DNA from 2 places in the Spirillospora sp. NPDC048911 genome. Region 1 is predicted to be linked to the other one. Evidence: riboswitches for the same ligand, from Rfam matches in the RefSeq annotation. Region 1 holds a riboswitch; the other holds the start of a gene.
The links. Region 1 has a riboswitch for cyclic di-AMP ahead of ACGFNU_RS43930 (CHAP domain-containing protein). Riboswitches for the same ligand answer to the same signal wherever they lie in the genome.
Positions count from the first base shown of each region.

Region 2: another riboswitch for cyclic di-AMP. It lies ahead of ACGFNU_RS06220 (NlpC/P60 family protein); the one in region 1 lies ahead of ACGFNU_RS43930 (CHAP domain-containing protein).

Region 1 is NZ_JBICUD010000013.1:158,519-165,686, forward strand. Features, by position in the region: gene ACGFNU_RS43925 (CDP-glycerol glycerophosphotransferase family protein) at 1-1,628, opposite strand, end outside; gene ACGFNU_RS43930 (CHAP domain-containing protein) at 1,835-2,623, opposite strand; cyclic di-AMP (ydaO/yuaA leader) riboswitch at 2,636-2,787, opposite strand; gene galT (galactose-1-phosphate uridylyltransferase) at 3,121-4,137, shown strand; gene ACGFNU_RS43940 (pyridoxal phosphate-dependent decarboxylase family protein) at 4,255-5,661, shown strand; gene ACGFNU_RS43945 (GNAT family N-acetyltransferase) at 5,621-6,118, shown strand; gene ACGFNU_RS43950 (hypothetical protein) at 6,078-6,722, opposite strand; tRNA gene ACGFNU_RS43955 (tRNA-Pro) at 7,035-7,108, shown strand.
Region 2 is NZ_JBICUD010000001.1:1,355,609-1,362,776, reverse strand. Features, by position in the region: gene ACGFNU_RS06235 (RDD family protein) at 116-565, opposite strand; gene ACGFNU_RS06230 (RDD family protein) at 914-1,675, opposite strand; gene ACGFNU_RS06225 (amino-acid N-acetyltransferase) at 1,679-2,194, opposite strand; cyclic di-AMP (ydaO/yuaA leader) riboswitch at 2,427-2,613, shown strand; gene ACGFNU_RS06220 (NlpC/P60 family protein) at 2,692-3,609, shown strand; gene ACGFNU_RS06215 (LuxR family transcriptional regulator) at 4,640-4,870, opposite strand; gene ACGFNU_RS06210 (LacI family DNA-binding transcriptional regulator) at 5,405-6,403, shown strand; gene lysX (bifunctional lysylphosphatidylglycerol synthetase/lysine--tRNA ligase LysX) at 6,614-7,168, opposite strand, start outside.

The sequences.
Region 1 (7,168 bases):
CGCATTCCGTCGGCGGCGAGCCGGGTCAGGCGCGGCCGTACGGGCAGGACGACCCCGTCGAACGTCTCGCCGTCGCCTTCGCCCTCGTTTCTTCCCTGGTTGATCCCTTCGCCGGGCCGGGTCATGATCTCCTCGCCGTCGACGTCGAGACGGAACCGCACGTCCCAGACGGGATCGGCGAACCCGAACGGGCGCAGCGTCCGCGCCGGATCGAAGTCGGCCTGCCAGCGGAGGCGGGCGCCGTCGTGGACCACGGCGGCGGGGACGCGGCGCACGCGGGTCGGGCGGCGGCGGTCGTTGAGTTCGAGGGTGCCGGTGAGTTCGGCCCTGGCGGAGATGCGGTCCAGCACGTTCAGGACGTGGCCTTCGAGGTGCGCGTGGTCGCCTCGCATGGCCAGGCTCGTGACGGTGTTGGCGGGCGACAGCTCGCGGAGCGGGCGCTGATGGAGGCCGAGCCCGGTGACGTCGAGAACGCTGCGGGCCAGGGCACTGTCGGCGCGCCGCGTCCCCCAGAAGACGCGGCCGTCCTGCTCCCGCAGCTCGTTGCGCAGCTCCGGCCGCCTGCGCCGCCCGTACTCCGCCGCGGCGAGCGCGCCGGGCAGGTCACGTTCGCGGAGCAGGAACGCGGCGATCGCGGGGACCGGATTGGCCTCGGTGAAGACCCGGGGGTCCAGCTCCGCGAGGTAGGCGGCCGCCAGCTCCAGGAAGCCCGCGCGGTAGACGGGGTCGCGGTCGCGCAGCTCGCGCAGGTAGAGGAGCAGGTCGTGGTTGACGAACTTGGCGTCCTTGACGCGCTTCAGGTCGTACGCCCCGCGCAGCCGGAACGTCGCGTCGATCCGGCGGTGGATCTCCAGGCGGTCGGAGAAATTGGCCAGCTCGGCGCGCCGGTTGGAGATCGACGGTGCTGTGGTGGCTGTCGCTGTGGTGGCTGTCGCTGTGGTGGTCGTCGTTGTTGTCGTGGTCGTCGCCGTTTTCGGCTCGACGAACCAGTTGTAGACGCGGTGCGGGATGAGGGCGGTCCTGCCGGCGGCGAGGTACGCCTCGGCGGAGAACAGCAGGTCCTCGTAGTGGAGGCGCTCGACGAAGCGCAGGCCGTGCTCTTCGAGGAAGTCGCGGCGGTAGGCCTTGTTGGTGGCCAGGGTGTCGTAGAGGAGATCGGGCTTGTCACTGAGAGATCCGAAGACCGCTCGGCGGGTGTAGAGCCACGGATACCAACTGCGCTCCTTGAAGGAGTTGGCACCGAGGAGGACGCGCATGCAGAGGCCGGACACCAGGTCGGCCCCCGTCTCCTCCGCCGTGGCGATGAGATTGAGGCAGGCGTGCCGGTCGAGGAGATCGTCGCTGTCCAGGTACATCACGTACCGGCCGCGTGCCTGCTCCGTCCCGGCGTTGCGCGGACGACCGCAGCCACCCGAGTTCTCGGGGAGGCGGACGGACCGGACCCGGTCCGGGTGCTCGGCCGCCAGCCGGTCGGCCACCTCTCCGGTCCCGTCCGTGCTGGCGTCGTCGACCACCACCGCCTCGACCCCGCCGAGCGACTGGCCCAGCACGGAGCCGACGGCGCGCGGCAGCCGCGCGGCGTCGTTGTATCCGATCACGACGACACTGACATCCGGCCGTCCCGGCATGGATGCTCCCCCGTTCCGTCCCATGTGCCGTGTTCCTTTCCAGAAACCTCGGACATGGAGCTAAGTGGGGGCAAAGCGTCTGAATGATTCGCATTACCCCGAGGTCGCGTGAAATGCCGGAAGGCGCCCGGCCGGAGCCGGACGCCTTCAGGGCAGGGAGTTGGGGGCCGTAGGGGGCGGGGGCCCGCGTCAGAGGTGGGGGTGCGTCAGCCGTTCTTTCCGGCTTCCCTCTTGTAGTCGGCGTAGTCGGGGTAGCCGTAGCCGACGACGGACGACTTCGGCCGGACCTTCGCGACCACGGAGCTGCTGATGTTGCCCTCGACCGTGGAGATGGTGCCGTCGCCGTTGTCCTTGACGACCATGCCGACGTGGTCGATGCCCTGGATGCCGCCGGCCGAGCCGTTCTGCCAGTCGAAGAAGACGAGGGCTCCCGGCTTGGCCACCTGGCCCCACCGCTTGCTCTTCTGGAGCCACGCGGCGTGCCGGACGGTGTAGGCGTCCCAGCCCATGCCCTTGACGCCGGTCTGCGCGCCGACCCAGGACACGAACATGTTGCACCAGGCAGCGCCGTTGTACTCGGCGATGTCGCCCCCGTCACGCCTGGCGGTGAGCTTGGCCTCGTTGGTCTTGACGTACCAGTCGTGGAACTTGGTCTGGCCCTTCGGGCCTTCCGTGATGCCGACCTGCTTCATGGCCACCTGGATCGCCTGGGCCGAGCTGACGGCGTGGGCGGCGGTGACCTTCTCGGCCCGCTCGCCCCTGCCGGTGTTCTCGGCCTTCTTGGCGGCCGTGGCCTTCCTGGCCGCCTTGAGGGCCTGAGCGGAGCCGGCCGCGTGGGCGTCGGCGCGGGTCTCGGCGGTGGCGTCATTGCCGAAGGGGTTGATGACGGCGAGCCCGAGGGCGCCGATCATGACGGCGCTGAGGGCGACGCCGACGGCGGTGGCCGGGTCGTCGGACGCCGGCTTCACGATGGTGCGAACGTTGCGAACGAGCATGAAAGAGAACTCCCTGACTCCCATGTCGCCTACCGGGTTAGCTGACGGATTCGGGCATGGAAGAGCCCTACGGCGCCCGCGGTGGAACGCCGATTCACCCCTGGAGAGTGGGTCCCCGGCTCCGCATCCGATGGAGGGGGATGCGGACTCGGCCTGGGGCACCGCCGATGCGGCACCCGGCTATTCGGATGGATCTCGCGATCTCGGAACGAGGGGGCGGAACACACGGCCCGCGAGATTGGACAGAAGGTATCAAACCCTCACGAAATGGCAAATCCCTACCAAGGATTCCCCTACGAAGGTACAGAGAAGCCCAACAGGCGGAGCCTTCCGGACATTCCCGAACGCCCATCTCGTGGTCAAGTCGGCTGTCAGGAACGTCCCACCGTGATGCTCCTCACACGGGCCGCGGCGCCGGCGCCGTTCGATCCGGGCCGACCGCACCGCTGATGCCCCAGGTCATGGGAGGCTTGACCCATGATCGAAGGATGCGGACGGTGAAGCGCACCGTCACCCGGCTGGCCGACGGCCGCGAACTGATCTACTTCGACCGGCGGGACGACGCCGACCGGAGCGCCGTCGACCAGCGGCCGCTGCCCGGCCGCGCCGCGGCGTCGGAGCTCCGGCACGACCCGCTGCTCGACGAATGGGTGGCCGTCGCCGCGCACCGCCAGACCCGGACGTTCCTGCCCTCGGCGGACGACTGCCCCCTCTGTCCCTCCGCGCCGGGGCGGCCGACCGAGATCCCGGCGCCGGACTACGAGGTCGCGGTCTTCGAGAACCGCTTCCCCTCGTACGGCGACGGCACGTCCGGCGGGCGCTGCGAAGTGGTGTGCTTCACGTCCGAGCACGGCAGATCGTTCGCCGAGCTGCCGCCCGAGCAGGTGCAGACCGTGATCGAGGCGTGGGCCGACCGCACCGCCGAGTTGTCGACGTTCCCCGGCGTCGAGCAGGTCTTCTGCTTCGAGAACCGCGGCGAGGCGATCGGCGTCACCCTGCACCACCCGCACGGGCAGATCTACGGCTACCCGTTCGTGCCCCCGCGCACCCGGCGCATGCTGGACGTCGCGCGCCGCCACCCCGGCGATCTCTTCGCGGAGGTGCTGGCGGCCGAACGCGAGGAGGGCGTGCGCGTCGTCACGGCCAACGACCTCTGGACGGCGTTCGTGCCCAAGGCGGCGCGGTACCCGTACGAGGTGCACGTCTATCCGCACCGCCGCGTGCCCGACCTGCCCGCCCTCGACAGCGCCGAGCGCGAGGCCCTCGGCGCGCTCTACCTCGACGTGCTGGGACGGCTCGACCGGCTCTTCGGCTTCCCGCTGCCCTACGTCTCGGCGTGGCACCAGGCCCCCGTCCGTGCGGACCGCGACCTGGCGTGGCTGCACCTGGAGCTCTTCTCGATCCAGCGCGCACCCGGCAAGCTCAAATTTCTGGCGGGTTCTGAGTCGGCCATGGGCGCATTCGTGAACGACGTATCCCCGGAAGACGCGGCCCGCAGCCTTCGCGAAGCCTGAACCCATAGCCTCCGCGAAGCCTGAATCCAGACCACTTCCCAATATTGGACCGCGACACGGTACAAGCACGTTCTCTAGCGTTCATAAGGCGCCCCTCCCGACCCTTAGGAGACCGTCATGGACGCCCGCCTGGCCGAAGACATGGCCCGGATGCCCGAACTGCTAGAGAACGTGCGGGCCCGTGCCGCCGCCCTCCTTTCCGGGCTGAACGACCGTCCCGCCGCGGTTCCCCCTGCCCCGGCCAAGCCGCTTCCCCTCCCACCCGCCGGAATCGGCCTGGACGATGCCCTGGCCGACTTCGCCGAACGCTGGGAACCCGGCTTCTCAGGCAGCGCAGGCCCCCGATACCTCGGCTTCGTCACCGGAGGCGCGACCCCGGCATCCGTAGCCGGAGACTGGCTGACCAGCGTTCTCGACCAGAACGCAGCCCCCGGCCTGGACTCATCCGCACCCGACCTGGAACGGGAGACGATCGCTTGGCTTCGCGAGCTTTTCGGCATCGGCGATGAGCACACCGGCTCGTTCGTCTCAGGCGCGACGATGTCGAACACCGTGGGTCTGGCCTTGGCACGCGAATGGCTAGGCGAACAACAAGGCATCTCAATCGCTGACGCAGGCGTCGGTGCCCTAGCAAACGTGACGGTGCTCTCCGGAACACCGCACTCAAGCATCTACAAGGCCCTTTCCATCCTTGGCATGGGCCGCGACCGCCTCCGCACCATCCCGACCCTCCCTGGCCGCGAAGCCGTAGACGTGGACGCCCTAGCCTCCGCCCTGGCCGACCTACCTGGCCCCGCCATAGTCGTCGCGAACGCAGGCACGGTGAACACGGTCGACTTCGACGATCTGGAAGCCATCGCCGCCCTCCGCGAGCGCCACCCGTTCTGGCTCCACGTCGACGCCGCGTTCGGCGCGTTCGCCGCCCTCTCCCCCGGCCACGCGCATCTCGTCGCCGGCCTCACCCTCGCCGACTCGATCTGCGTGGACCTGCACAAGTGGCTGAACGTCCCGTACGACTCGGCGATCCAGCTCACCCGGCGCCAGGACCTCCAGGTGCGTGTCTTCCAGAACGCGGCCGCCTACCTGGGCCTCCCCACGTCCACCCCGGACTTCGTGCACCTGACCCCGGAGAACTCCAGGCGCCTGCGCGCCCTCCCGGCCTGGTTCACGCTCCGCGCATACGGCCGCGAGGGCCACCGTTCGATCGTCGAACGCAACATCGCCCAGGCCGAGCTCCTGGGCGAGGCGATATCCGCATCATCCTCCTGGCGCCTGCTCGCCCCCGTCCACCTGAACGTGGCGTGCTTCACCCTCGCGGACGACCCCACCCCCGCGGCCATCAACAAGATCACCCAGGACCTGGCCGCCGCCGGCACGACGTTCCTGACCCCCACCGTCTACGCAGGAACCCCGGCCCTCCGCGCCGCGTTCAGCAACTGGCGCACCACCGACGCCGACGTGGAACGGATCGCGAAGGAGCTCGATGCGGGAAACCGTCACCTACCTGGAAATGACCAGCCCTGACGACCTCGACCCGGCCAACGAAATCCCCACCGTCACCCTGGCGCCCGCCACTCCCGAGATTCACCGAGCCCTCAACATCAGGATCGGCGAAAAGTACCTCTGGGAAAGCGTCACCTTCACAGAAGCCCAATGGGCGGAATATCTGACCGACCCCAACACACAAACATGGGTCATCAGGTTCGACCAGCAGAACGCAGGCCTAGCCCGCTACGCCATCACCCCACCCGAAGTGGAGATAACCACATTCGGCCTGGCCCCAGAGTTCGTAGGCCGAGGCATAGGCGCCTACGCCCTCACCCTGACTCTCCAGAAAGCCTGGGAACTCTCCACCACCCGCGTGTGGCTGCACACGTCCACACTCGACCACCCGAACGCGTTGCCGAACTACCAGAAGCGAGGCCTGCGCCCCTTCCGCGTCAGCGCGAAGCCCGATAAAGATCCCGGGTCAGCCGAGTAACCCGCTCACTCGCGGCCTTGAAAGAACTCCCCGCCGGCTGCAGCGTCAGGACCACGAAGATCTTCTGACCGACGATCCCCGTGGTATGCAACACGGGCCGCCCAAGCCCGAGATCAGGCCCGACCACCGGCCGGAACGTCCCTTCCCGGCACCGCACGGCGGGCACGTCCCCGAACCCGGACCACCCCTGCTTGATCGCCCAGGGCTTGGGCACCGCCCGGGGAATCCCGAAGAACTGGTCGAACCCATCGCTTCCACACTGAGTAGCGCGCCCCAACTGCCCGAGAACAAACTCCCGATGCCCCTGAGGAGCCCTCTCCAACAGATACCGATAGGTCTTGAGCACGTCCCCAGCGCTCAGGGCCGTATACCCCCAGAACCCAGGCTTGTCTCCCGGCGGCCCCACCGTCTCCGTCAACCCGGCCTTCCGCGCCATCCGCTGGATGATCTTCCCCTGGCCACCCCGCCGCCAGAAGTACGTGGCCGCCTTGTCGTCGCTGGACCGGAGCATCTTCCCCATCAGCGCCCGGTCCCCACCCCGCTCCAGCTGGTCGAGCGCGATAAGGACCTTCACCACCGAGGCCGACCGCACCGTCTGCCGCACCCGATGCTGCAGCAAGACCTTCCCGCTCCGCCGATCAAAAACGACATAACCAGCGCGAACCCCCGCCGGCACCTTCACAACAGAAGGAGCCTTCGTAGCCCGCCCAGAAGCCCGAACCGGCGCACCACCACTGTCAACGGCCTTCGGGGGCTCCTCACCCGCACACCCACAGACCCCGGCCGCGACCGCCAGCCCCCCGCACACCATCAACGACTTCACCCGGCATGCCTACCAGACATCCGTCCCGCCCTAACTCGGTACGCAGGAGTGCGCAGACTGCGCTAGAGTAATCACGCCCGCTCAGCCGGGCACCGGGACGTAGCGCAGTTTGGCAGCGCACTTGACTGGGGGTCAAGGGGTCGTGGGTTCAAATCCCGCCGTCCCGACACAGAAGTAGCAGGTCACAGGCCGGTTCTCCATCACGGAGCACCGGCCTTTTGATCGTT
Region 2 (7,168 bases), on a different contig from region 1:
ATCCGTTGCCATCCGCACAGGTGTGCGTGGCGGCCGCGCCACTGCGACATACCTATATCAGCGGAAAGTTCATCAATACCGTCACACCGTCACGGTGCCGCCATACCAGTCGACGTCAGCGACCGGACCGCGCGCCCTTCGCGCGCTTGACCACGAGCGTCCCGGCAAGACGGTCATGCAGCGCCTGGCGCTGTCCGCCCTCGTACATCGCCGCCGCGTTGACCACCCAGAAGAGCCCCGCGAGAACGCCAAGGATCGCCACCGGGCGCAACGCGATCGGGGCCGAGTACGCCACCGACCGCTGGAACGTTCGCCACACGCCCGGTTTGCCGGAATTCATTCGTACGACCTGGATGCCCGCGAAGCGCTTGCCGATCGTGCGTCCCCACGCGGCGAGCTGAAGCCACTCATAAAGAAAGAGGACGCCGGCGACGGCGGGCGGCAAGACGACCTCCGCCTCCTGCCCGGGCAAAGCCTCCCGAACGACCATCGCGACCGGCAGCCCCACCACGAGGGTGTCGACGATGCGAGCCAACAATCTCTGGCCCGGCTCGGCAAGCTCCAGCCCCGTGCCAGTAGGCGTTAGCCCCTTGCCAGTAGGCGTTCCAGAAGGAACGGACGCGGCCCGTTCGCGGGAAACCGCCGCGCCAATACCGGCCGCCGCGACCTTCGGAGGAACGCCCGAAAGGTCCCCGGCTCTGCCGGCCGGATATTGAACCGAACCGGGCCTGGGCGCGTATTCAGCTAGGAGGCGCCCTGAAACGACGCGTCCGGCCCTTGAAGGCCTTGGGGGCACAGCGTCCCGCGGCGTGCCCTCAGACGGCTCTGAGGGCGACGCTGTGGCGCCATCCGCCGTCTCCGGTGCCGCGGGATCCGGCGGAGAGGATTCGGACGTGGACACCGTTCTGCGCCGTCAGGCCTCGAACTCGGCGGTCTGGTCGTATTCCGCGTACTGGCCGCGCTCGTCGATGACGAGTGTGCCCGCCATGCGGTCATGCAGGGACTGGCGCAACGGCTGGTCCCAGATCGCCCACAGGTAGGCCATCAGGGTGCCGGCCCAGACGAGCAGCATGCCGTAGGCGAAGTAGTCCCAGATCATGACCGCGAGCGCCAGAAAGACGAAGACGCCGATCTGGTACGCGACGTTGTTGATGGCCGCTCGCCAAACCGCTTGGTATGTCGTAAGCGCCTCGCCCGCGGGCCGTACCTGGACCACTCCCAGCCCGAGAACGCGCTTGCCGAGGGTCCGCCCCGACATCACCAGCTGGACCGCCTCGTAAATGAAGGGCAGCACCGACAGGACCGTGAAAAGCGTGAAGAAGATCGGCCAGTTCCAGATGCCGCCCTCGGTGTTGGCCTTGTCGCCGGGCGTATCGAGGCCGATCACGCCCAGCGTGATCGGCAGCACGAGGGCGAAGCCGAAGACCGCCACCAGGACGTAGTCGATGAGGCGCGCGCCGGCGCGGCGCATGATCGGCGCCAGCGGCAGTTCGGCGGCCTCCGCCGTGTCGTCGTAGTACGGCTGCTGGGAGCCGCCCGCCGGCTGCCACTGCTGCTGGGACGGGGGCTGACCACCCTGCCAGTGCTGCTGGGACGGGGCCTGGCCGCCCTGCCAGTGCTGTCCAGCGCCCGACTGCGGGTACGGCGGCCGCCCGCGATGGGGGGATTCACTCATCGGTCAGTCCTCCAGGCGAAGCAACATCCGGGTATTTCCCAACGTATTCGGCTTGACCCGGTCAAGGTCCAGGAACTCGGCCACGCCATCGTCGTACGAACGGAGGAGTTCCTCGTACACCTCGGGAGAGACCGGGGTGCCCAGGATCGGCTGGAACCCGTGGCGCGCGAAGAAGTCCACCTCGAAGGTAAGACAGAACACCCTCTCCACGCCCAGTTCCCGCGCGGTCTCCAGAAGCTTGCTGACGATGCGGTGCCCGATGCCCCGCCCGCCGTGTCCCTTCTCCACCGCGACCGAACGCACTTCAGCCAGGTCTTCCCACATCACGTGCAGCGCACCGCATCCCACGATGCGCGGCTCCCCCTGGCGGTCCTCCGCGACCCAGAACTCCTGCACGTCCTCATACAGGGTGACCGTGGTCTTCCTCAGCAGACGCCGCCCCGACCCAGAGAACATGTCGACCAGCCGACGGATCTCCTGCACATCGGCGGTTCGGGCTCGCCGGATCACTACTTCCACAAACAGGCGACATTATCGAACGCGCGGCCTTTACATGTAGTGGATTCCTCCTAACTCTGGGTAGCGAACGTGGGTGACTAGATAAAAGAGACCACACCCCTGCCTCGAAGGTGACGTAGAGCACACTGGCACGGGTGATGACGGAAGGTGCGCTCGCGATTTCGCATGTTTCGGTTGGCATCGAAGGCCGACTCCGTTAGTCTCCTGCGCTGACATCGGCCACCGCGTCTCGGTGGCCGAACCGCCGAGTCCATGGGCCGCAAACCAGCGTTCCGAGGAGCCGGGGACCCACTTTCGGTGGGTTCGGGGGTTCACCCCCGAACCGGCACCGACTGGGGTGAATCCGCACCCGCACCGCGGAAGGGCTGCTCCGGCCCGAACCCGTCAGCTAACTCGGTAGGCGGACGAGGAGAGGAGAATTAGTGGAGCCATTGCGCCCTGCATCCTTTTCGCGCATCGCCCGCCTTTCGCGGAGCGCTCGATTCCGTGTCGGGGCGGTGACCCTAGCCGGTGCGCTCGTCGCCGTTCCCGCGGTCCCGGCGCACGCCGACCCGGAGCCGTCCACCAAGGAGCTCAGGAGCCAGGCGCACAAACTCGCCGACCAGCTCGAACAGCTGACCGAGCAGTACAACGGCCTCAAGGTGAAACTCCAGCAGTCCCAGCGCGCCGCGAAGGTCGCCACCGACAACGCCAAGCGCCAGGAGAAGTCACTCGAGGGCGTCCGCGAGAAGGTCGGCAGCCTGGCCGCCACCAGCTACATGCAGGGCGGCGCCGACCCCACGGTCTCCTTCGTCGCCTCCCAGGATCCCCAGCGCCTGCTGGACCAGGCCGCGACGCTCCACTACTTCGCCACCCAGGACGGGACGCGCGTCCAGGGCCTGATGCAGGCCATGCAGGCCGCACAGCGCGCCCGCAAGGCCGCCGAACAACGCGCCAAGCAGGTCTCCCAACTCCGCTCCCAACTCGAAAGCCAGCGCAAGAAGGTCACCTCTCTCTACGAGAAGGTCCGCGGCCGCCTGGTCAAGAAGGACCCCTCCGAGCTCTCGAAGCTCCCCGTCGTAGGCACCGGCAAGGCCGCCCAGGCCCTCCGCTACGCCATGAGCAAGATCGGCCGCCCCTACGTCTGGGGCGCCGCCGGCCCCACCACCTTCGACTGCTCCGGCCTCACCATGTGGGCGTACAAGCAGGTGGGCATCAGCCTCCCCCACTACACCGGCAGCCAGTGGAACGCGGGCACGCACATCTCCCGCAACGACCTCCAGCCAGGCGACCTGGTCTTCTTCTACGGCGACCTGCACCACATGGGCATGTACGTAGGCGACGGCAAGATGCTCCATGCCCCCCAGACCGGCGACGTGGTCAAAATCGCCCCCCTGGCAGGCCGCCCCTTCGCCGGCGCAGTCCGAGTAGCCTGACCCACCCCAAGCGACGCCCCCGCAAGCGTTCCTCCACGGAAGCATTGCGCTGAGGCGCAACGCTGTTCCACGGCATGAGCATGCGGCGCCACGCTGAAACAGCGCCACACACGAGCGTCAATCCACCGCGCGAGCGTTGCCTACTCGCGCGATGGTTGCTCCACGTGAGCATTGTGCGGCGCGAGCGCTGCCTCACCCGCAATCATTGCCTGACGCAAGTGGCGCCCTGCAGCACAAGCGATGGCCCACGCACGCAGCGCCCTGCGCAAGTGTTGCGCTGTCGCGCAAGCGGCGCCGTGCCACGCGAGCGTTGTCCCGTGCAGCATTGCCTGCGGCACAGGCATTGGCTTACGGAGCCCAGCGCGAGCGGTGCGCCCACGGCTGAGTGTCAATCTTTGGTTGGCATGCATGTATGGCGGACGTGAAGGCGCTGGCGACCTTGGTGTGGCGTCAATGTGAGGTGGCTTCCAGAACTTGCGTCAATTGACGCATGCGGGCGCGGTGGACGTGGCGGCATCATTGACGCGCGGCTTGCGCCGCGTCGTGGGCGTTGCCGACAAGGGGTTCTTGCGAACATCGGCGGCGATGCGCACATGGCGGTCTCACGAACGTGGGGCGGCAGTGAACGTCCGGCCGAGATGCATGCGGAGTCGGCCGACGTTGGTGCGGGTCGACCGCAGATGCACGGACGTGACGTGCCCAGCAACTGAATACGAGCTGTAGGGATAGGCGCGTGGCAGGCGACGGGCAGGCTTAAGGAAGGCGCCACGCCTCGTGTGCGCTCGACGACGGGCGTGCTGGCGCTGCTGCATGTGCCTTGACTTGCGTGGGCAACGTTAAGGGCGCGTCCGCGCCTAGGCGCGGACGAGAAGAGCGTGGGTGAGCGGGGCCGGAGCGCGGCGTCCCCCCGTGGCCGCCGCTGTCAGTCGAACCTCGTCCGCGGCGACGCCGCCTGCAGGGACCTACCTGTCAGAGCGCCAGCGTCGCCGCTGCGGGGACGGACGGAGTTCTTCTCTCGCTTCCGGACTGCTCAGATGAGTTGCCTTCGGGCCGCCCACACCACGGCCTCGATAGGGGTGTTGACTTCGAGCCGATCACAGATCGTGCGCAGACGCCGCCTCAACGTCCGTGCGCTCAGCTCGAGCTTGCGTGCCGCCACATCGGCTGTGACACCGCTGGCGATCTGCGCGAGCAGCTTGATCTCCTCCTCGTTAAGTCGCAGATCGTCGGTGCCACGACGTGCGAGTGTGGCCTGTTCCACTCCGTCCTCCCTCGTCCGTGGTGATGACCGCGGGGATGCAGCCGTCCGCTGCACAGGCACGGGTAGGCCTCGATCTGTACGCGTTGGGTTGCCGGGTCCGGAGCAACCGGACTTAGATCATCTGTTTCCTCTTCTGTGTCGCATGCTTGGCCGGAGGTGGCCGATGGGTCGATTGCGGGGCCCCGTGCGGGAACTCCGGGTGACGATTCACTCGTTGGCCAACCGAACGCGGACGTACTCGCACCCACGAGGACGTGGGCGGGGAACGTCTCGTACGGGGACGGGTCATGATTGCCAGCCACGTCAGCCCCATCCCTTTCTCGTCCGGTTCTCCGACCCGTTCGCCAACGATGATCGTGAATCGTTTCAAGCTACGCTTCGGCTCGGAACGCTAGGCGGCCGGATCCGGCCCGTCAAGCGCCGATTGGGCACTTTGTGTGCTTGTATGGCCACCATCCGTGATGGATCTCACGGGGGCTCGCGGGGGAAGCTCGATAACCTGCGAAAACAGATCCGGGGTCGACGAGGAGTGAGTTGCCGCCCACCAGTATTCGGGAAGTCGCGAGGCGTGCCGGCGTCTCAGTTGGGACCGTTTCGAATGTCCTAAACCGGCCAGACCTCGTGGCCGAAGCCACCCGTGACCGCGTTCGTGCGGCGATCGAGGAACTCGGATTCGTCCGCAATGAGTCCGCCCGGCGGCTCCGTCAGGCCGACACCCCGCGCGCCCGCGCGTTCGGGATCGTCGTGGAGGACCTCACCAACCCGTACGCCACCGATGTCGCCCGCGGCGCGGAGATGGCGCTCAACGAGGCGGGCCATGACGCGCTGTGGTTGACGAGCGACCATTCGGCGGCGAAGGAGCGCCGCATCCTGGAGTTGCTGGAGGAGCAGCGGGCGGCCGGAGTGCTGATCATCCCGGTCGGTCTCGGGCCGGCGGGAATCGACCGGCTGCGCGCCTCGGGCATGACCGTGGTGCTGCTCGATCATTCGTCCCCCGAGGTGTGCTTCGCCCAGGTGGACCATGTCGCGGGCGGGGACATCGCCGCCGGGCATCTGCTCTCCCTCGGGCGCGAGCGGCTGGCGTTCGTGACCGGCCTGCCCGAGCCGCTGCCCTGTGTCGAACGCCGCAACGGCGCGGCTCGCACGCTGGCGAAGGCCGGTGGTGGCGAGCTGGTCACGCTGATCCAGGAGGCGCTGACGCCGACTGAGGGCCGCGCGGCGGCGCAGCGGCTGATGGACCTGCCGGTCATGCCGAACGGGGTCTTCTGCGCCAACGATCTGCTGGCCATCGGCCTGATCAACGAGCTGCTGCGGCTCGGGGTGCGGGTCCCTGAGGACGTCGCCGTGGTCGGTTACGACGACATCGAGCTCGCCACCAGCGCCGCCGTTCCGCTGACCACCATCCGCCAGCCGCGCCAGGAGCTCGGCTTCGAGGCCGCGGAGCTGGCGCTCGCCGAGGCCGCGGAAGGGAAACGTCACCGGCACCGCCAGGTCATTCTCACTCCCGAGCTGGTCATCCGCGAATCCGCGTGAAGTCCGTCCTCGGGTCCGATCCGTTCGACCCGTTCGATCCGACGTTCCGGGCCGACCCGAACGCTCCCGTCCGGCCGACGTGGTTTCGAACGTGACGTCACGCTGGCCACGACAAGCTCGACTATCGGAACAACCTGGTCTTGCGGGGCCTGGACACCCTGCCGGTGAGGGTGCCCAGGCACTGACCGCCCAATGTCGGAGCGGCGACCGCTATTCGGGCTTGACCAGCGGGAACAGGATCGTCTCGCGGATGTTCTTGCCGGTGAACGCCATAATCATCCGGTCGATGCCGGCGCCCATGCCACCCGTCGGCGGCATGGCGTACTCCAGAGCGCGCAGAAAGTCCTCGTCCAGTTGCATCGCCTCGGGGTCGCCGCCCGCCGCGAGCAGCGACTGCTCGGTGAGCCGGCGCCGCTGCTCGACCGGGTCGACGAGCTCGGAGTAGGCGGTGCCCAGCTCCGTCCCGAACCCGATCAGGTCCCACTTCTCGGTGAGCAGCGGCTCCTCGCGGTGCTGGCGCGTCAGCGGCGAGGTCTCGACCGGGTAGTCCATGACGAACGTGGGCTGCACGAGCGTGTGCTCGACCAGCTCCTCGAAGATCTCCTGGACGAGTTTGCCCTGCCCCCACTTGGGGTCCCAGGAGATGCCGCGCGCGTCGGCGAGCTTGCGCACCTGCTCGATCGGCGTGTGCGGCGTGACCTCCTCGCCGAGCGCCCCCGACACCGAGCCGTAGAGGGTGACGCGCGGCCACTCGGCCAGGCCGAG